Regions from separate parts of the Streptomyces sp. NPDC055239 genome, predicted to be linked through region 1. Evidence: predicted binding sites of a transcription regulator. Region 1 holds the regulator's gene; the other holds the start of a gene.
What was found. Region 1 encodes HspR, which represses chaperone genes until heat shock. Its sites were predicted from a motif close to TTGAGNNNNNNNNNCTCAA; they were not measured.
Positions count from the first base shown of each region.

Region 2: a site for HspR is predicted at 1,757-1,775, ahead of dnaK (molecular chaperone DnaK). Genes of this name have one in related genera too.

Region 1 covers NZ_JBSGRD010000010.1:131,893-135,647, forward strand. The annotation lists gene grpE (nucleotide exchange factor GrpE) at 1-457, shown strand, start outside; gene dnaJ (molecular chaperone DnaJ) at 499-1,710, shown strand; gene ACWFRJ_RS28885 (heat shock protein transcriptional repressor HspR) at 1,712-2,161, shown strand; gene ACWFRJ_RS28890 (hypothetical protein) at 2,257-2,775, shown strand; gene ACWFRJ_RS28895 (DUF397 domain-containing protein) at 2,790-2,981, opposite strand; gene ACWFRJ_RS28900 (helix-turn-helix domain-containing protein) at 2,983-3,755, opposite strand, start outside.
Region 2 covers NZ_JBSGRD010000003.1:327,930-331,684, forward strand. The annotation lists gene dnaK (molecular chaperone DnaK) at 1-1,696, opposite strand, end outside; gene ACWFRJ_RS12400 (OsmC family peroxiredoxin) at 1,834-2,259, opposite strand; gene ACWFRJ_RS12405 (DUF6345 domain-containing protein) at 2,508-3,755, shown strand, end outside.

The DNA of each region.
Region 1 (3,755 bases):
CTACCGCCGCCGCGTGGAGCGGGACAAGGTGACGGTCAAGGAGATCGCCGCGGCGAACCTCCTGGGCGAGCTCCTGCCGAGCCTCGACGACATCGGCCGTGCCCGTGAGCACGGCGAGCTCGTCGGCGGGTTCAAGTCGGTGGCGGAGGCCCTCGAGACGGTCGTCGCCAAGATGGGCCTCCAGCAGTTCGGCAAGGAGGGCGAGCCCTTCGACCCGACGATCCACGAGGCCCTGATGCACTCGTACGCACCCGACGTCACCGAGACGACGTGCGTCGCGATCCTGCAGCCCGGGTACCGCATCGGGGAGCGCACCATCCGCCCCGCGCGGGTGGCCGTGGCCGAGCCGCAGCCGGGTGCGCAGACGGTCAAGGGTGAGACCGAGGCCGCTGCTTCCACTGACTCCGCCGATGCGGCGGAGGACAAGGAGACCGGTGGCGGCCCGGACGAGGGCTGACGTATCGGAGTTGTTGTGAAGCGAGAGGAGGGACGTCGGGGATGAGCACCAAGGACTTCATCGAGAAGGACTACTACAAGGTCCTCGGCGTCCCCAAGGACGCCACCGAAGCCGAGATCAAGAAGGCGTACCGGAAACTCGCCCGCGAGAACCACCCGGACGCCAACACGGGCAACGTGAAGGCCGAGGAGCGCTTCAAGGAGATCTCCGAGGCGAACGACGTCCTCGGGGACCCCAAGAAGCGCAAGGAGTACGACGAAGCGCGTGCTCTCTTCGGCAACGGCGGCTTCCGGGCCGGTCCCGGCGGCGGCACCGGAGGCTCCTTCAACTTCGACCTGGGCGACCTCTTCGGAGGCGGCGCCCCGGGTGGCGGTGGAGCGGGCGGTGCCGGCGGTGCGGGCGGCTTCGGTGGCGGTCTGGGTGACGTCTTCGGGGGCCTGTTCAACCGGGGCGGCACGGGCGCGGGCGGCGCGGGCACGCGTACGCAGCCCCGGCGCGGCCAGGACATCGAGTCCGAGGTCACGCTGAGCTTCACGGAGGCGGTGGACGGGGCCACGGTCCCGCTGCGGATGTCGTCGCAGGCCGCCTGCAAGGCCTGTTCCGGCACCGGCGACAAGAACGGCACACCGCGCGTGTGCCCGACATGCGTCGGCACGGGCCAGGTCACGCGGGGCGGCGGCGGCGGTTTCTCCCTCACCGACCCCTGCGTGGACTGCAAGGGACGTGGGCTCATCGCCCAGGACCCGTGCGAGGTCTGCAAGGGCTCGGGCCGGGCGAAGTCGTCGCGCACGATGCAGGTGCGTATCCCCGCGGGTGTCAGCGACGGCCAGCGCATCCGCCTGCGCGGCAAGGGCGGTCCCGGTGAGCGGGGCGGCCCGGCGGGCGACCTGTACGTGGTCGTGCACGTCGACTCCCACAAGGTCTTCGGCCGCAAGGGCGACAACCTGACGGTGACGGTGCCGGTGACGTTCACGGAGGCGGCCCTCGGCGGCGAGGTGAAGGTCCCCACCCTGGGCGGCCCGCCGGTCACCCTGAAGCTCCCTCCGGGCACCCCCAACGGTCGTACGATGCGTGCGCGGGGCAAGGGCGCGGTCCGCAAGGACGGTTCGCGGGGCGATCTGCTGGTGACGGTGGAGGTCTCGGTCCCGACGTCACTGAGCGACCAGGCGAAGGAAGCCCTGGAGTCCTACCGCAAGGCGACTGCGGACGTCGATCCGCGGGCAGAACTGTTCCAGGCCGCGAAGGGAGCATGAGATGGACGGCCGTCGTCGAAATCCTTACCAACTGACCGACGAGACGCCGGTCTACGTCATCTCGGTGGCCGCCCAGCTGAGCGGCCTCCACCCGCAGACCCTGCGCCAGTACGACCGCCTGGGCCTGGTCTCCCCGGACCGCACCGCGGGCCGCGGCCGACGCTACTCCGCCCGCGACATCGAACTGCTGCGCACCGTGCAGCAGTTGTCGCAGGAAGAGGGCATCAACCTCGCCGGCATCAAGCGCATCATCGAGCTGGAGAACCAGGTCGCGGCGCTGCAGGCGAGGGTGGTCGAGCTCGCGAGCGCCGTGGAGGGCGCCGCCGCGGCGATGCAGCAGCGCGAGGCGGCGGTCCACGCGTCGTACCGACGGGACTTGGTGCCGTACCAGGACGTGCAGCAGGCGAGCGCGCTGGTGGTGTGGCGCCCGAAGAGATCGTCGGAGCAGTAGCTCTTAGTAGTGTGTTCGTAGGGGCCGGGAGGCGACAACCTCCCGGCCCCTACGTGTTCGTGACGTGATTGCCGGAGAGAGTGGGGGCGGGGGCCATGGCCATGGTGGGCCTTTTCTGGATCGCCGAGGGCGATGTGTACGTGGGCGCGAAGCCGTCGGGCCTCGCGGCGGGGGTGCGGTTGACGCCGGAGGCCGTCGTGGCCCTCGGCGACAGGCAGTCGGCGCTCTACCCCTGGGACGAGGTGCGTGCCCTGACGGTCGAGGACGCCCCCGTGAAGTCGCTGAAGCGGCAGGTGGGCACGTTGGTGGACATGGCCCTGACGGTGGGCCTGGGCGGCTCGGACGACGCCCCGGCGATGACGGTCCGCCTCACGCGCCCGGACTCCGCCGAGCGGACGGAACTGACGGCGTACGTGGCAGCGGCGACGGGTTACTCCCGGGCGGAGTACGACCTGTCGCTGACGCTCCTGTCCCGTATGACGGAGGGCGAGGCGACCCTGCGCACGACGCTGGCGGCGATGGCGGAGTGGGGCCGGGCCCGGGAGGGCGGCTCACCCCGGGGCGCGGAGCGGGAGGCGTTGCTGCGGGGCTGGGCGGGCGTCGACGACGCCTAGGCCGTCGAGGCCCTTCACCGCGGTCCGGCGGCCTCTCGGGAGAGGGATTCGAGGAGAGCGGCGAGGGGGGTGGCGGTGGTCGTCAGGGTGGTGTCCGGGGTGTCGCTCTCGCGGAGGTGGATCGTTCCGTCGGGGGCGGTGGCTATGTAGAGGCAGTTCGCTTGGTCCTCGCTGAATGACGACTTCTGCCAGTCGAGTTGGGTCATGTCAGATCTCCTGAAGGCTGTAGAGCAGGTGCTGGATCAGGCTCAGGGAGTCGCGTGAATCGTGGGCGGACGCGGATACTTTCGCGTCCAGAGGCGGCAGGGCTGTCGCGGAGAGTCGGGCGAACCGTGCCGTGTACTTGTCCACCGCCTCGCTCTCGTGCACGTAGAGCGAGGATGCCGGAGTCTCGACGAGGACGGTCTTCAGCGCGGCCCCGTGGGAGCCGACCAGCAGGAACGGGGTGCTGAAGGCGGAAAGGCCCTCAGCCGTGAACGGCAGCACCTGGATGGTGACATGGGGCAGTTCGGCCATGCGGATCAGGTGCAGCAACTGCTTGCGCATCACTGCTGCGCCGCCGAATCGCACGTGCAGCGCGGCCTCGTGGATCACCGCGTGCAGGGTCGGGGGCCGTTCCTGGGTGAGGATCTTCTGCCGCTCCATCCGGAACTGGGCCGCGCGATCAAGTTCGCTCGTGGAGCGTTCGTCCTGGCTGGACCTGAAGATCGAGCGCGTGTACTCGGCGATCTGGAGAATGCCGGGGATGAACAGTGATTCGTACGAGGACAGAGCATCGGCAGCTGCCTCCAGCTCTGCCAGGTCCAGCACGGGTTGACTCAGGGCCTGGCGGTACTCGGTCCACCAACCTTTGCCGCTCTCTTCGCCCATGGAGACCAGTGCTTCGACCAGGGGTTCCCGTGTGCACCCGTATGAGTGGCAGAGAGACCGTAGTTTCTCCGAGGGGATGGCCGTGCGCCCGGCCTCGACGTGACCGAGAT
Region 2 (3,755 bases), on a different contig from region 1:
CAGCCACGCGCAGCGCCGCCGTGTCGTCGGCCTTGTCCTTCAGGAGGGCCTTCAACTCCGTGGCCGCGGACTCCACTTCGGTCCTGGTCTCCGCGGGGATCCGCTCCTCGTTCTCCTGGAGGAACCGCTCCGTCTGGTAGACGAGCTGCTCCGCCTGGTTGCGGGTCTCCGCGGCCTCGCGCCGCTTGCGGTCCTCCTCCGCGTGCTCTTCCGCCTCCCGCACCATGCGGTTGATGTCGTCCTTGGGCAGCGCGGAACCGCCCGTCACCGTCATGCGCTGCTCGCGCCCGGTCGCCTCGTCCTTCGCGGAGACGTGCATGATGCCGTTGGCGTCGATGTCGAAGGTGACCTCGATCTTGGGGACGCCGCGGGGAGCAGGGGGCAGCCCGGTGAGGTCGAAGACGCCCAGCTTCTTGTTGTACGCGGCTATCTCCCGCTCGCCCTGGAAGACCTGGATGCCGACCGACGGCTGGTTGTCCTCTGCTGTCGAGAAGGTCTCCGAACGCCGGGTGGGAATGGTCGTGTTGCGTTCGATGAGCTTGGTCATGATGCCGCCCTTGGTCTCGATCCCGAGAGACAGCGGCGTCACGTCCAGGAGTAGTACGTCCTTCACGTCACCCCTGATCACACCCGCCTGGAGCGCCGCGCCGAGCGCCACCACCTCGTCGGGGTTGACCCCCTTGTGCGGCTCGCTCCCGGTGAGTTCCTTGACCAGGCCGGTCACCGCGGGCATCCGCGTCGAGCCACCCACCAGGATCACGTGGTCGACGGCCGAGAGCTTCACGCCCGCGTCCTTCACCGCCTGGTGGAAGGGGCCGCGACAGCGCTCCAGCAAGTCCGCCGTCAGCTCCTGGAACTGAGCGCGGGTCAGCTTCTCCGCCAGGTGCAGCGGGCCTTCCGCCGACGCGGTGACGTACGGCAGGTTGATGTCCGTCTCGCTCGACGACGACAGCTCGATCTTCGCCTTCTCGGCGGCCTCGCGCAGGCGTTGCAGCGCCATCTTGTCCTTGCCGAGGTCCACCCCGTGCCCGTTCTTGAACTGGCGCACCAGGTGCTCGACGATGCGCTGGTCCCAGTCGTCGCCGCCCAGCTGCGTGTCGCCGTTGGTGGCCTTCACCTCGATGACGCCGTCGCCCATCTCCAGGAGCGAGACGTCGAAGGTGCCGCCGCCCAGGTCGAAGACGAGGACCGTCTGGTCGTCGCCCTTGTCGAGGCCGTACGCGAGGGCCGCGGCCGTCGGTTCGTTGATGATGCGGAGCACCTTCAGGCCCGCGATCTCGCCGGCTTCCTTGGTGGCCTGGCGCTGTGTGTCGTCGAAGTACGCGGGGACGGTGACGACCGCGTCCGTGACGTCCTCGCCCAGATAGGACTCCGCGTCTCGCTTGAGCTTCTGCAGGACGCGGGCGGAGAGCTCCTGGGCGGTGTACCGGGTACCGTCCACGGACCCGTCCTCAGGGAAACGCCAACTGCCGTCGCCCATATAGCGCTTGACGGAGCGTGCGGTGCGCTCCACATTGGTGACCGCCTGCCGCTTGGCGACCTCTCCGACGAGGACGTCGCCGTTCTTCGCGAAGGCGATGACCGAGGGTGTGGTGCGCGCTCCCTCCGCGTTGGCCACGACCGTGGGATCACCGCCCTCCAGGACGGCCACCACCGAGTTCGTCGTACCGAGGTCGATCCCGACTGCACGTGCCATGTCCAGTCCCCTTCCACCGCGAGCCCGTTGACCGACGTACTTCGACCTCCATCACAAAACTTGAGCGGCATATTGTCAATGCCGCATATGGCTGTGCCGCCGCCCCCAGAAGGGACGGCGGCACGGTCCGAACCGCGTCAGGCCAGCTTCGCCGTCAGCGTGATGGTCGTGCCCGTCAGCGCCTGGCTCACGGGGCAGTTCTTCTTGGCGTCCTCGGCGGCGGCGGTGAACGCGGCCTCGTCGATGCCCGGCACCGTGCCCTCGACGGTGAGGTGGATGCCGGTGATGCCGGTACCCGGCTGGAACGTCACGTCGGCGGACGTGACCAGGCGGGTCGGCGGGGTGCCGGCCTGGGCGAGGCCGTTGGAGAAGGCCATGGAGAAGCAGCTGGAGTGCGCGGCGGCGATGAGCTCCTCCGGGCTGGTCTTGCCGTTGGCCTGCTCGGCGCGGGACGGCCAGGACACGGCCTGCTCCCCGATCCCGGAGGAGTCGAAGGTGACGGTGCCGGAGCCCTCCAGCAGGTTGCCTTCCCAGACCGTGTGCGCGGAGCGCGTGGTAGCCACGATGTAGATCCCTTCAGTGCGGTTCCGTGATGCGTTCCGGAACATCCGTGCGCCCATCCGATCACACCCCGGCCCGGAGCACGTGAAGACCGGCCCACGGGTGGCGGTCACTGAGGCGTCCGAGGCGCGACGAGAGCCCAGGTGCGCAGTAGCTATGGCCGGAATGGCAACTGGGCAAGGCAGTCGGGCGGTGACACTTTGAGGCCCCCTCGCGCACGGAACGAGGAGATCACTCAGGGGGTTTGGCCATGCGCATGAACTACTCGGACCGCGGTCCGTCCCCGCTGGAAGGGGCGAAGCCGGGGGCCGCCACTCCACGCGACTCGACGTTCGGCTGGTGGGGAGCCTTCAGCATCCAGAAGTTCGTCAACCAGAACACTCTCTTCCACACCCACGAGGACGCCACCGGGTGGCTGGCGTACCTCCAGCAGTTCTACGACCGCAACTTCTGGTTCGCGGACGCCGGGGCGCAGGTATGGGCGTACGAGGAGACGTACGACAACTGGCAGGACCGGTACGGGATGGACGCGGTGGTCGCCGTGTACCACTCGGGCCACGGCGGTATGGACGGCAACGGCGTCTTCTTCGCGCCACTGGGCGCGGTCTGGGACGGCCGCAGTGACGCGGTGTCCAACCGGATGGCGCTGGGCAACGAGAAGGCGAACTACGTCTTCTGGTCCACCTGCAACTCTCTCAGGGTGCTCGGCGGGCACTCCCCGATCCGCACCTGGGCCGGGCCCAACATCGGCTTCCGCATGATCTTCGGGTTCGAGAGCGTCAGCATCGACAGCCCGGACTACGGAAAGAAGTTCTGGGAGAAGTGGCGGGCCGGGCAGACGTTCACCGACGCCTGGCTGAACGCGAGCTGGGACATCTACAAGGGCCAGGCGCCCTCGGTCGCCGCCGTCGGCAACACCCAGGCCGAGGCCACCGCACGGCTCAACGGCGAGCGCACCCTCTACCGCGAGCACGTGCCGGACAACTGGTACGCGTGGTGCTGGTACTACGCCCGCGACAGCCTCAGGGAGCCGCTGACTCTCGCGCCGAGCAGCCCGCAGATCGTCCAGCTCGCGCCGCGCGACCCCGGCGAGGAGCTCACCAAGCTGGGCCGCATCGCCGACTTCCCGTCGGCGGCGCTGCAAGAGGTGCAGGTCGAGCGGCAGGGCGTGCTCAACGCGACCTCCGGTGACCGGGTCATCTCCACGGCACCGCACGCCGTCCGGTGGGTCAAGCTCGCCGAGGCCAACCACCGCAACCTGCGCCAGCTGCCCACGGAGCGGGCGGTCGAGGCGGCGCGCGCGTTCGCGGAGCAGCACGCCGACGGCGCCGAGCTCGTCGTGGACAGCGTGCACGACCTGATGCAGAACTCCGGGGCGAAGGACGGCTCGGAACTCGGGCAGCCGGTGTCTCTCGAGACCCATGTGACGTTCCGGCAGGTCTTCGACGGCGTACCGGTCATCACGCCCGACCGCGGCATCCTCCGCGTGGTCCTGGAC